Linked DNA regions of Pseudorhizobium banfieldiae. The protein of the gene in region 1 interacts with the protein of each later gene in a pairwise test. Links are inferred from orthologs where the notes say so. Each region holds a gene or a part of one and is shown in the gene's direction. Other genes may lie near its edges.

The links.
Region 2: the proteins of hflC (region 1) and ftsH interact in binary tests that used the Escherichia coli proteins (3 or more experiments, as listed by UniProt). The link is inferred for Pseudorhizobium banfieldiae from one-to-one orthologs.

The regions. Positions count from the first base shown.
Region 1 is NZ_FO082820.1:2,034,842-2,041,809, reverse strand. The notes cover bases 1,631-4,629. They hold hflC (protease modulator HflC), read left to right. Parts: upstream 1,631-2,642; coding sequence 2,643-3,617; downstream 3,618-4,629. Other genes in these bases: NT26_RS10080 (DegQ family serine endoprotease), read left to right, coding at 3,793-4,629; hflK (FtsH protease activity modulator HflK), read left to right, coding at 1,631-2,646. In the rest of the region: NT26_RS10100 (thymidylate synthase), read left to right, coding at 93-887; NT26_RS10095 (dihydrofolate reductase), read left to right, coding at 884-1,411; more of hflK, read left to right, coding at 1,543-1,630; more of NT26_RS10080, read left to right, coding at 4,630-5,487; NT26_RS10075 (GNAT family N-acetyltransferase), read right to left, coding at 5,488-6,063; phosphoserine phosphatase SerB, read right to left, coding at 6,060-6,950; tRNA (adenosine(37)-N6)-dimethylallyltransferase MiaA, read left to right, coding at 6,951-6,968.
Region 2 is NZ_FO082820.1:2,565,809-2,572,668, reverse strand. Bases 1,526-4,416 are described here. They hold ftsH (ATP-dependent zinc metalloprotease FtsH), read left to right. Parts: upstream 1,526-1,949; coding sequence 1,950-3,884; downstream 3,885-4,416. Other genes in these bases: glmM (phosphoglucosamine mutase), read left to right, coding at 4,098-4,416; tilS (tRNA lysidine(34) synthetase TilS), read left to right, coding at 1,526-1,850. Outside these bases: tol-pal system protein YbgF, read left to right, coding at 1-507; more of tilS, read left to right, coding at 501-1,525; more of glmM, read left to right, coding at 4,417-5,453; NT26_RS12680 (outer membrane protein), read left to right, coding at 5,631-6,476; NT26_RS12675 (phosphoserine transaminase), read left to right, coding at 6,662-6,860. UniProt on the Escherichia coli protein: Acts as a processive, ATP-dependent zinc metallopeptidase for both cytoplasmic and membrane proteins. Plays a role in the quality control of integral membrane proteins.

The DNA.
Region 1 (6,968 bases):
TCGGGGGATAGACATCCCGGATGTCCTGTCGGCGCTTGGTTCCGGATGCTGCGGCCTGTAGGATGCCTACCGAACATAGTGGCAGTGAAATCATGCGGCAATATCTCGACCTTCTCCGACATGTGATGGATCACGGCACCGACCGTGGAGACCGAACCGGGACCGGCACTCGCTCCGTCTTCGGCTACCAGATGCGCTTCGACCTCGAGGAGGGCTTTCCCGTCCTGACGACGAAGAAGCTGCACCTGCGGTCGATCATCCACGAGTTGCTCTGGTTCCTGCGCGGCGATACCAACATCGCCTATCTGAGGGAAAACGGCGTCACCATATGGGATGAATGGGCCGACCAGAATGGCGATCTCGGGCCGGTCTACGGTGCCCAGTGGCGATCATGGCCGGCGCCCGACGGTGGCCATATCGACCAGATCGCCAATGTGATCGAATCACTGAAGACCAACCCGAACTCCCGCCGCCACATCGTTTCGGCGTGGAACCCGGCGCTGGTTGACGAGATGGCGCTTCCGCCCTGCCACTGCCTGTTCCAGTTCTACGTGGCGGACGGCCGGCTCTCCTGCCAACTCTACCAGCGGTCCGCCGACATATTCCTCGGCGTGCCCTTCAACATCCCGTCCTATGCTCTCCTGACAATGATGATGGCGCAGGTGACAGGGCTCAAGCCCGGCGATTTCGTCCACACTCTCGGCGATGCGCATCTCTACAGGAACCACTTCGAGCAGGCAGAGCTGCAACTGACGCGAACCCCGAAGCCCTTGCCGACCATGCGCATCAATCCGGCGGTGAAGGATCTCTTTGCCTTCCGCTACGAGGATTTCACGCTGGAGAACTACGTGGCCGATCCCAGCATCAAGGCACCGATCGCGGTATGACTGTTCCCGTCTCCATCGTCGTCGCGGTCGCGCAGAACGGCGTCATCGGCCGCGATGGCGGCATGCCCTGGAAACTTTCGACCGATCTTCGGCGCTTCAAGCAGCTGACCATCGGCAAGCCAATCGTGCTCGGTCGTAAGACGCTGGAATCCTTCGGCGGCAAGCCGTTGCCTGGACGCCCCCATGTCATCATAACCCGGAACCGTGATTTCAGCGTGCAGGGTGCTGTAACAATTGACGGCGTGGAGAAGGCTTTGGCCAAGGCTCAGGAAGTTGCTGCCGAGACCGGTGCTGCAGAAGTCTGCGTGATCGGTGGTGGCGAGGTCTACCGGCAGGTGATGAACCTCGTCGACGTGCTCTATGTCACACATGTCGAGGTTGCCGTTCCGGACGGAGACACGTTCTTTCCGCCTATCGATCCCGCTGTATTCGAGAAGGTCGAGGAGACGCTCGTTCCAGCGGGTGAGCGGGACGACTATCCGACCCGTTTTGCGATCTATCGCCGTCGCCCCGCGACAAACTGAAACATTTCGTTACCAAACACCCCGAAGTTATTGACGCGTCGTTGAAAGCACCGGCCGGCCTCCCTATAACGGGGGCAGGACGAGGGAGCTGCGCTTCCACGTATATGGGAGTGGCAAACAAAGAGGTTTTGATGCCCTGGAGCAATCAGAATGGCGGCGGCGGCCCGTGGGGCGGCGGCGGCGGCAATAATCAGGGCCCATGGGGTGGCGGTGGTTCGAACCGTCCTCGGGGCGGTGGCGGAAGCGGAAGTGGTGGTCCTCCGGATCTGGAAGACCTGATCCGCCGCAGCCAGGACCGTCTTCGCGGGATCGTTCCCGGTGGCTTCAACGGCGGGGCTGCGGTCTTCGTCATCCTCGCGATCGTTGCGTTCCTAGCGATCCAGTCCGTCTATACCGTTCAGCCGGATGAGCGCGGCGTGGAACTTCGCTTCGGCAAGCCGAAGGAAGAAATCTCCATGCCCGGCCTGCATTTCCATTTCTGGCCCTTCGAGACCGTCGAGATCGTCAAGGTCACCGAGCAGCAGCAGAATATCGGTGCTGCAGGCAGCGCCCAATCCTCCGCTGGCCTCATGCTGTCTGGCGACCAGAACATCGTCAACGTGCAGTTCTCGGTACTCTATACGGTCAGCGACCCCAAGGCGTATCTTTTCAACCTGGAAAGCCCTTCCGCCACATTGCAGCAGGTCGCCGAGAGCGCCATGCGCGAGGTGGTCGGTCGTCGCCCGGCGCAGGACATCTTCCGCGACAATCGCGAGGATATCTCGACCGAGGTCCGCGCGATCATTCAGGGGACGATGGACACCTACGGTTCCGGCATCTCCATCAATGCCGTACCGATCGAGGATGCAGCCCCGCCGCGCGAAGTAGCCGATGCCTTCGAAGAAGTGCAGCGCGCCGAGCAGGATGAGGACCGTTTCGTCGAAGAGGCCAACCAGTACGCCAACCAGCAACTGGGTCAGGCTCGCGGTCAAGCCGCGCAGATCCGCGAAGAGGCGGCAGCCTACAAGGATCGCGTCGTGAACGAGGCACAGGGTGAGGCGCAGCGCTTCATCTCCATCTATGACGAATATGCCACCGCCCCAGAGGTCACGCGCCAGCGTATCTTCCTCGAGACCATGGAGACGGTCCTGAAGAATTCCAACAAGATCATCATGGATGAGCGGCAGGGCGTCGTTCCGTACCTGCCCCTCAACGAACTGAACCGTGGCAGCAGCCAGCAGGGGGATAACCGATGAGTTCCAATCGCCTCCCAGCTATTTTGATCGGTCTCGCGATCCTGCTATTCCTCATTTACTCGTCCGTCTTCGTGGTGAACGAGCGGGAGCAGGCTATCGTTGTCCGCTTCGGTGAGATTCAGGACGTAAAGGCGGAGCCTGGCCTGTACTTCAAACTGCCCTTCGCCTTCATGGACGCCGACCGGGTGCAGTATGTTGAGGACCGGGCGCTTCGCTTCGACCTCGACGACATCCGCGTCCAGGTCCGCGGCGGTGCCTTCTACGAGGTTGACGCGTTCGTGGTCTACCAGATCAGCGATCCCCGGCGGTTCCGCGAAACGGTTTCCGGCGACCGGGAGGCTGCCGAGGCCCGTCTTCGCACCCGTCTCGACGCCGCTCTTCGCCGTGTCTATGGTCTGCGCAACTTCGATGCAGCCCTGTCGGACGAACGGTCGCAGATGATGCAGGAAGTCAATGCACAGCTGCGCGATGCGGCCGAGTCGCTGGGCCTTGCAGTCCGTGACGTCCGTATCCGTCGCACAGACCTTACCCAGGAAGTCTCGCAGCAGACCTTCGAGCGGATGAAGGCCGAGCGTCTTGCCGAAGCCGAACTGATCCGTGCCCGCGGTAACGAACTGGGCCAGACGCGGCGCGCGATCGCCGACCGTCAGGTGGTGGAGATCGTCTCCGCTGCCCAGCGAGACGCCGAAATCATCCGAGGCGAAGGCGATGCCGAACGCACGAAGATTTTCGGCGAGGCATTCGGTCGCGATCCTGGCTTTTTCGAATTCTACCGGTCGATGCGGGCCTATGTCGCCTCCATCGCCGATCAGGGCACGACCATGGTCCTGTCGCCGGATTCGGAGTTCTTCAAGTACCTGAACAATTCGCAAGGGGGCTCGGCTGGTGTCTCCAGCCAGACACCGGCGGCTCCGCCCGCTGCGGCGGGCGCTTCGCCAGGTGTTCCTGCGGCACCTGCAAATGGTGGTTGATGCAAGAGGCGGCTCCGGCCGCCTCTTTCATTCGAGCATCGTTCTTGCTGCCTGCATGTCTCACGAAAAAGGCAATTTCTTCGGTCTTCAATCCGCCCTATCTTGCGGGGAAAGTCAGCAGGACGTGCTGTGGCGGCATAGCCTCAGTCAGGATATTCGATACAAGGGGGGCCCGATGGCTCAATCGGTTCTATGGTCGTTGAAGCGTTCCGTCGCAGCGGTCGCCATTATCGCTATTGCCGCCGGGGCACAGGCACAGACAGGCGGCCCACCAGCCGATGCACCGCAGCCGCCACAGAATGGCACCCCAGCGCAGGAAGCCGCTCCCCCGTCTGCACAGGAAACGCCTCAACGAGAAGCTCAGGATCTGGCACCGGACGCGATGCTGCCGGCGCCGCCGACTGGGGCGCCGACCGTCACGACAGCGCCCACGACAGGACCAGCGATAGGCTCGGGTCCGGCCTCCGTCGCCGATCTGGCCGAGGGTCTGCTGGATGCCGTGGTGAACATCTCCACCTCGCAGAGTGTCGGGGGCGCGGGGGCGGGACCCCAGGCACCGCAGACGCCGGATGGTTCGCCATTTGAAGAGTTCTTCGATGAGTTCTTTGACGGCGATGGGAGCCAGGGGGGAAATCAGAAGGTCAATTCGCTCGGTTCCGGTTTCGTTATCGACCCGTCCGGCTTCGTCGTCACCAACAACCACGTCATCGAGGATGCAGATGATATCGAAGTGGTCTTCCCGGACGGCAGCAAGCTGAAGGCGACACTGGTCGGGACCGACCCCAAGACCGATCTCTCGGTCCTGAAGGTCGAGCCGCCGGCGCCGCTCAAGGCGGTCCGTTTCGGCGATTCGCGCCAGATGCGGATCGGTGACTGGGTGATGGCGATCGGCAACCCGTTCGGGCTTGGCGGATCGGTGACCGTGGGCATCATTTCGGCGCGAGGCCGCAACATCAACGCCGGCCCCTATGACAACTTCATCCAGACTGATGCGGCCATCAACAAGGGCAATTCCGGTGGACCGCTCTTCAACATGAAAGGTGAGGTGATCGGCATCAATACCGCGATCATCTCCCCGTCGGGCGGGTCGATCGGCATCGGTTTCGCCGTGCCTACGGAGCTTGCACAGAACGTCGTCAACCAGCTGATCGAGTTCGGCGAAACGCGGCGCGGCTGGCTCGGCGTGCGGATTCAGCCGGTGACCGATGAGGTGGCGGAAAGCCTGGGGCTGGACAGTGTGCGCGGCGCACTGGTCTCAGGCGTGGTCAAGGGCGGTCCGGTTGATGACGGTTCGATCCGGGCGGGCGACGTGATCTTGACCTTTGACGGCGTGCCGGTGCGGGAGATGCGCGACCTGCCGCGCGTGGTGGCTGAAAGCCCGGTTGGCAAGGCTGTCGACGTAACGGTTCTGCGTGACGGCAAGGAAGAGACGGTCAAGGTCACGCTTGGACGGCTGGAGGACAGTCCTCCGGACGAGGACGCCGAGGAAGGCGCCACTCCCGAAGGTGAGGAGCCGATGCCCGACGGTGGGGAGCAGGGTGAGGATCAGAATGGAGAGGCCGAGCAAGGTCCTGCAGTCGCCCTCGGCATGACAATTGCGCCGCTCGACGACGAGAGGCGAGCCGAGTTTGGTATCGACGATAGCGTCGAAGGTGTCGTGATAACGGATGTCCAAGATGGATCGGCAGCGGCGGACAAGGGCCTGAAGCGGGGTGATGTGATCGTGGAGGTCGCACAGGACTTCGTCGACAGCCCGACGGCGGTGACGGATCGGATCGATGCCCTGAAGGCGGAAGGACGTCGCAACGTCCACCTGATGATCGCCGATCCGACAGGCGCACTGCGCTTCGTGGCCGTGCCGCTCGAGTAGTCAGCGTCCTAGAGAGCCTGCCGTGGCAGCATAGACGACGTGCCGCTTGAGATGGGGATGCGTATCTGGAACCCGTGGATGGTCAAAATCCATCTGCGGCCACGGGCGCATGCCGATGCGCTTCATCACCGCCGTCGACCGATGGTTCGCCTCGACGGCGAAGGCAAGCAGGGCTGGGATAGCCTTCTCCCTGAACGCAAAGTCCATCAAGGCGCGGGCGGCTTCCGTGACATATCCGTTGCCCCAAAAGCGAGTGGCCAACCGCCAGCCGATCTCGACCGTCTCGGCCGGAAAGATCTCCGGCATATTTGGGTGGGAGAGGCCGCAGAAGCCAATCGATTCGCCCGAACTCTTCAGTTCGAGGGCATAGAAGCCGAGACCGGTATCCCGGATCGAGCCGTTGAGCTTGTCGAGGAGCGCGTCCGATTCCTGATGGCTGCGGCGGAATGGGAAGAATTCCATGACTTTGGGGTCGGCATTGATCTCACGGAAAAGGTCACGGTCGCTCTCCGTCCAGCTGCGAACGCGAAGCCGCGGTGTCTCGAGGATGATCCACGGCGGGTTGTTCAGGGTCATGGGATCGCAAAATCCGACTTGCGATAGCCCTGGATGTAGAGGAGCGCCGTCAGGTCGCCATGGTCGGCCCGCATCCTGGCCTGGGCCGCTACGGTTGGCTTGGCGTGGAGCGCGACGCCCGAGCCGGCAAGGTTCAGCATGCCGAGGTCGTTGGCACCGTCGCCCACGGCAATAACGTCGTTGGTGGAGATGCCGAGCCGGGCGGAGATGTCGATTACGGCGTCGATCTTCGCCTGCTTGCCGAGGATGGGCTCTGCCACCTTGCCGGTCAGGACGCCGTCTTCCGCGAGCAGAAGGTTGGCGCGGTTCTCGTGGAAGCCGAGGCGGGCGGCAATCGGATTGGTGAAGACGGTGAACCCGCCGGATACCAGCGCGGTATGGAAGCCGTTCTTCCTCATCGTCGCGATGAGTTCCGGTCCGCCGGATGTTAGCGTGATGCGCTTGTCGATGACGTCGTCGACGACCGAGATAGGCAGGCCCTTCAGGAGTGCGACCCGCTCGCGCAGGGCGGGCTCGAAGGCAATCTCGCCATTCATCGCGCGCGCCGTGATTTCCGCCACCTTGTCCTTGAGGCCAACGACATCGGCGAGTTCGTCGATGCACTCCTGGCCGATCATGGTGGAGTCCATGTCGGCGATCAGAAACTTCTTGCGGCGCGTCTCGGCCTCCTGGATCACGAGATCGACCGGGATTCCCGCCACGGAATCCCGAAGCTTCTGTTCTGCGGCCTCCACGTCGGTGCCGTCGCGCAGCGCAATATCGCAGGCAATCCCGTCCGCCAGCCAGTACAGTCCAGCAGCGTTCACCGCCTCGGCCGCTGTCTCGCCCGCTATTGCGGACAGAACGGCATTTGACGGATGGGCGATGAGCGTGGCAACGAAAGCCATATGAAGGACCTTGCAAGA
Region 2 (6,860 bases), 530 kb from region 1 along the record:
GACCAGAGCGGCAACCCGAAGACGGTTACCCGCAACGAGACAGACAACTCCGCTGGCCTCCCCGGTGTCGACGCGGGACCCGGCCTGCCGCAGGCGCAGGATCCCCAGCAGACCGCGTCGCTCGGTAGCGAGAGCGATGTCTACCAGGTTGCCTACAATCACATTCTCTCCGGCGACTATGCACTGGCTGAACAGGAGTTCACGCAGTATCTCGCCAGTTTCCCGGAAGGCTCCCGCTCGGCAGATGCGAGCTTCTGGCTGGGTGAGGCGCAGTATTCGCAGGGCAAGTACAACGAGTCGGCGCAGACCTTCCTGAACGCCCACCAGACCTACGGCACATCAGCGAAGGCCCCCGAAATGCTGTTGAAGCTCGGCATGTCCCTTGCTGCCCTCGACAATAGCGAGACGGCCTGTGCCACCCTGCGGGAAGTGACGAAGCGCTATCCCAAGGCCCCTCGCGCCATCCTTTCCAAGGTTTCTTCCGAGCAGAAGCGTCTCGGTTGCTGATCGCGGCCGTGCAAACCGGCACCCAGCCACCCATTTCGCCTGATGAAGCCATCCGCAGCCTGCTGGCGCGACTGGCAAGGCCGGCCCGGCTCCTCGTCGCCGTGTCCGGCGGGAGCGATTCACTCGGTCTCCTGCTCTCCCTGGCCCGCCATCCACATGAAGGCATCACCCTCCTTGCGGTTACCGTCGACCACGGCCTGAGGGCGGCATCGGCGCAGGAGGCGGCTGAGGTGAGCCGCATCTGCCAGGGACTTGGCATCCCGCATGCGACGAAGAGGTGGCTCGGAGACAAGCCCGCAACCGGTGTTGCGGCCGCGGCCCGCGAGGCGCGCTACCGCCTGCTCTGCGAAGCGGCGGATGAGGTCCGCGCAACCGCCATCCTCACCGGCCACACGCTTGACGATCAGATCGAGACGGTGACGATGCGGGCGGGGCGGACGAGCGAACCCGATGCCCCCGGACTTGCCGGCATGGCTGAGGCCGTGCTTCTACATCGCCGCCACTGGCTGTTGCGGCCGTTCCTTCGGACGCGCCGGGAAGACATCCGTGTATTTCTGGACAGATTAGACCAGGACTGGATCGACGATCCTTCCAACGCCGACCGCCGTTCTGAGCGGGTCCGCACGCGGCTTGCACTGGCGGAGAAGCCAGCGGTCCTGCTCGACCAGATCGATGCCGTCTCCCGCCGACGTCAGGACATCGCCAACTCTGCGGCCGAATGGCTTCTAACCAACGCCACTGTCCAGCACTCGGTGCTGATGCGGGTACCCGTCGAGGGGCTTTCGGCGGACCCGGTCGTTCTGCGTTATGCCCTGTCCACGTCGATTGCCGTTCTCGGCGGACGCGAGCAGGGACCGGCGGGCCACACGCTCGACAAGCTCGTTGACGCATGCCGGCTCTACACGCCCTGGAAGATGACGGCAGGACGGGTGCTGATCGACCGCCGCAGGTCCGCGCTCTATCTTTGCCGCGAGAGCCGCAATCTTCCTTCGCTGACGCTGAATGCCGGCGAGATAGCTGTCTGGGACGGCCGATTCCGGATCGTTAATCGCGGTGCTGAGCCGCTGTCGCTGGTTCCGGCGAGAAACCCCGAAGGCGCCGCAGGACTGTTTGGGGAGGTCCCACCCTCGATCGCACTGCGGGCAGCGGGGGTGTTGCCTCCCGACCCTGCCGAAGGTTCCGTGGGTACGGCACTGGAAGCCTTTTTCTGCACGCCGCTGCTTGCCCCATTCGACCGCTTTTTGCCGCAGTTCGACCTTAGTGTCGCGAGCGCCTTCGCAAAGCTGATGGGCTGCGACGATTTTGCGCCCGTTCCCATCGAGGATTCGGTTCGGAAAAGATAACCAGTCCAGCCGCTTTGCCTTGGCAAGGGCTAGGTGCACCCCTATGTTAGCCGCAAGCACAGGCGGCTCTCAGGCCACCTCTCACTTCCGGGGAGTTCGATGAACCCAAACTTTCGCAATTTCGCCCTCTGGGCGATCATAGCGCTTCTGCTGATCGCGTTGTTCAGCATGTTCCAGACGGCGCCGTCACAGACGAGCTCTCGGGAGATCGCGTACTCGCAGTTCCTCAGTGATGTGGAGAGCGGTCGCGTTCGTGAGGTCGTGGTCACCGGCAATCGCGTCATGGGGACCTATGTCGAGAACGGCGCCGGCTTCCAGACCTATTCTCCGGTGATCGACGACTCGCTGATGGAGCGCCTCCAGTCGAAGAACGTCACCATCGTGGCGCGGCCGGAGAGCGACGGCTCCTCGGGTTTCCTGAGCTATCTCGGAACACTCCTGCCGATGCTGCTGATCCTCGGCGTCTGGCTGTTCTTCATGCGACAGATGCAGGGCGGTTCCCGCGGCGCCATGGGGTTCGGCAAGTCTAAGGCGAAGCTGCTGACGGAAGCGCATGGCCGCGTGACCTTTGACGACGTCGCTGGTGTCGACGAGGCCAAGCAGGACCTCGAAGAAATCGTCGAGTTCCTGCGTGACCCGCAGAAGTTCCAGCGTCTCGGCGGCCGCATTCCCCGGGGCGTTCTGCTGGTTGGTCCTCCCGGTACCGGCAAGACCTTGCTGGCCCGCTCCGTTGCCGGCGAGGCCAATGTGCCGTTCTTTACCATTTCCGGTTCGGATTTCGTGGAGATGTTCGTCGGCGTTGGCGCGAGCCGTGTCCGTGACATGTTCGAGCAGGCCAAGAAGAACGCGCCCTGCATCATCTTCATCGACGAAATCGACGCCGTTGGCCGCCATCGTGGCGCCGGTCTCGGCGGCGGCAATGATGAGCGCGAGCAGACCTTGAACCAGCTGCTGGTCGAGATGGACGGCTTCGAGGCGAACGAGGGTATCATCCTTATCGCTGCCACCAACCGTCCGGACGTCCTTGATCCCGCCCTGCTGCGTCCCGGCCGTTTCGACCGCCAAGTCGTGGTGCCGAACCCGGACATCGTCGGGCGCGAGCGTATTCTCAAGGTTCACGTCCGTAACGTGCCGCTGGCGCCAAATGTCGACCTCAAGGTGCTTGCCCGCGGTACGCCCGGTTTCTCCGGTGCCGACCTGATGAACCTCGTCAACGAAGCAGCCCTGATGGCGGCGCGTCGCAACAAGCGGCTCGTCACCATGCAGGAATTCGAGGACGCCAAGGACAAGATCATGATGGGCGCGGAGCGCCGTTCCTCGGCCATGACCGAGGCGGAGAAGAAGCTCACCGCCTATCATGAAGCAGGTCACGCCATCACCGCGCTCCGGGTGCCCGTCGCGGATCCCCTGCACAAGGCGACGATCATTCCGCGGGGCCGGGCTCTCGGCATGGTCATGCAGTTGCCGGAAGGCGACCGTTATTCCATGAGCTACAAGTGGATGGTCTCACGTCTGGTCATCATGATGGGCGGACGCGTTGCCGAGGAACTCACCTTCGGCAAGGAGAACATCACTTCCGGCGCGTCCTCCGACATCGAGCAGGCCACTAAGCTTGCACGGGCGATGGTCACACAGTGGGGATTCTCCGACGTGCTCGGCCAGGTCGCCTATGGTGAGAACCAGCAGGAGGTCTTCCTCGGCCACTCCGTGTCACAGTCGAAGAATGTCTCCGAGGCAACGGCACAGAAGATCGATGTCGAGGTTCGACGCCTGATCGACGAGGCCTATAACGAGGCCCGTCGAATCCTCACGGACCATCATGACGAGTTCGTCGCGATCGCCGAGGGGCTGCTCGAATACGAGACCCTCTCGGGCGACGAGATCAAGGCGTTGATCAAGGGGCAGAAGCCCAGCCGCGATCTCGGCGACGACGCTCCGCCGGCTCGCGGGTCCGCTGTCCCGACTGCCGGGACCAAGAAGGACGAACCCAAGGGCGGCGAAGCCGAAGGCGGAATGGAGCCGCAGCCCCACTAGCTATCGGGTCATCAAAATTAACTCTGGAAAGAGCCGTCCCTTTGGGCGGCTCTTTTCTGTTGGTAACGGGATGTAATGGTCTTTGACGCTATTTTACGTGTCAGGACCTGTGAAATATGGCATGACCGCAGCCCCTGAGGGACGGATGAGCCCCGTTTGGCCGCGGCAGATGCCGCGAAGCGCGCCATGGAGGCGCGGCACGAAGGAGCATGCATGACACGCCGCTATTTTGGCACCGATGGAATTCGAGGGCATTCCAACGCATTTCCGATGACCCCGGACCTGGCGATGCGCGTCGGGATCGCCGTCGGGAAGATCTTCCGCAATGGCAGCCATCGTCACCGTGTGGTGATCGGCAAGGACACCAGGCTTTCGGGCTACATGCTCGAGAACGCCATGGTCGCAGGCTTTACCGCCGCTGGTCTTGACGCCTTCATCCTCGGGCCGATCCCGACACCTGCAGTGGCGATGTTGACTCGATCGCTGCGCGCCGATGTCGGCGTGATGATCTCTGCCTCGCACAATCCTTACCAGGACAACGGCATCAAGCTCTTCGGTCCGGACGGCTACAAGCTTTCGGACGAGCTCGAGATGCAGATCGAGGATCTGATCGAGCAGGACCTTGCCGGGCAGTTGGCAAAGGCCGGCGACATCGGCCGCGCGAAGCGCGTCGACGGGGTCCACGACCGTTACGTCGAGCATGCGAAGCGGACTCTGCCGCGCGATGCCACGCTGCAGGGTCTCCGGGTCGCCATAGACTGTGCGAACGGCGCTGCCTACAAGGTGGCGCCCGCCGTCCTCTGGGAACTCGGCGCCGACGTGGTGACGATGGGCGACGAGCCGGATGGCCAGAACATCAATCTCGACTGCGGCTCCACCAGCCCCGGTGCACTGCAGAAGAAGGTTCACGAGGTTCGCGCCGACATCGGCATCGCACTCGACGGTGACGCCGACCGCGTGATTATTGTCGACGAACTGGGCGAGGTGGTCGACGGGGACCAGCTGATGGCAGTCATCGCCGAAAGCTGGCTGGCCGAGGATCGTCTCCAGGGCGGCGGGATCGTCGCGACCGTCATGTCGAACCTCGGGCTGGAGCGCTACCTCACCTCCAAGGGGCTCGGGCTGGCGCGGACGAAGGTTGGCGACCGCTATGTCGTCGAGCACATGCGTGCGCACAACTTCAACCTCGGGGGCGAGCAGTCCGGACATATCGTGCTGTCCGATTTCGGCACAACGGGCGACGGATTGGTGGCCGCTCTGCAGATTCTCGCTCGTGTGAAGCGGACGGGGCTGCCGGTCAGCGAACTCTGCCGCCGCTTCGAGCCCGTGCCGCAGCTTCTGAAGAATGTCCGCTTTGGAGGCGGCAAGCCTCTGGAAGATATGATCGTCCAGCAGGCAATTGCGGATGCCGAAGCCGAGCTCGCAGGCAAGGGTCGGCTCGTGATCCGGCCATCGGGAACCGAACCGCTGATCCGCGTCATGGCGGAAGGCGACGATCGCAGCCAGATCGAACGGATCGTCAATGAACTGGTCGGCATCATTGCCAATGTACGGGCGGCGGCTGCCTGAGTTAGCCGTTGTCCCCTCCAAGGAAAGGCCGGCCACAGCGCCGGCTTTTCTATTTGCTTCTTGGTAAAGCGGTATAGTTAAGCGGGTCTTTACCTTTCCTCTTCATTATCCATCGCGGATCAACCCGTTGGTTATGGCGTCGCCGGCCAATGACGATGCGAGCTTGGAGATGAAGCCATGAAATGGAGCCTGCCCGGCGCGGCTGCGCTGTTGCTGACGGCGAGTTTTGCCCACTCCGCCGACCTTTACCAACCCGCCGAACCAATGCCGTTCATGGACGCGCCTGAGATCACCGTTCAGGAAGCCAGCGGCTGGTATCTCCGGGGAGATGTCGGCTATTCGTTCAACAAGATACGCGGTGCCAAATACTATCAGGGCTCGAACGAGCTCCTCAACGACTTCGACACCGCATCTCTGAAGGACAGCTTCCTGATCGGCGGTGGCGTCGGCTACCAGATCAACAGCTATCTGCGTACGGACGTGACCTTCGACTACCTCACCTCGGCAGATTTCCGCGGCAGCACGAGCGGGGTTTGCGGTGACGGGGCAGGCAATCCCTTCGTCGCCTGCTCGTCCACCGACAAATCCTACATGCAAGCCTACTCGCTGATGGCGAATGCCTATGTCGATCTCGGCACCTACGGCTATGTCACGCCTTATGTAGGCGCCGGCATCGGCGGCACCTATGTCAAATGGGGCAAGTTGAAGAATCGGATCTGCGACGATCCCTATCAGCCCGGGTGCTACGGCGGCGATCACGACGGCGAGAAGAGCTGGCGCTTCACCTACGCGCTGATGGCTGGTGCCACCGTCGATATCACCTGTGCCCTCAAGGCGGACGTCGGTTACCGTTTCCGTCACATCGCCGGCGGCGACATGTTCGGCTACCTCGACAGAGGCGGTCCCGGATACGACAAGGGCTTCTACAGCCATGAGGCCCGTGTGGGCGCCCGCTACGTCTTCGGCGGCTGCGACACCCCGGTCGCATATGAACCGGCGCCGGAGCCGATCGTCTACAAGTAAGGCAAACATCTGTCCGAATGCAAAAGGCCGCACGGGATTCCCGCGCGGCCTTTTGCATATCCGCAGGCACCACCGGAATCACAGCCCGCGACATTTCTCCCTTGACTACGACTCGATCGAGGAATACCCACGGCGGCGGGACACCTCTCCCCAACGAGAGGCTTTCTATCTGGAAGGATAGCCATATGGCGGATCTCGCACAAAAACCGGACGTACGTCCGAACAACACCCATTTTTCCTCTGGTCCTTGCTCGAAGCGTCCTGGCTGGTCGCTCGAAGCCCTCTCCGATGCTCCGCTCGGTCGTTCGCACCGCGCCAAGATCGGCAAGGCAAAGCTGAAACAGGCCATTGATCTCACTCGTGAAATCCTCAACGTGCCGGCGG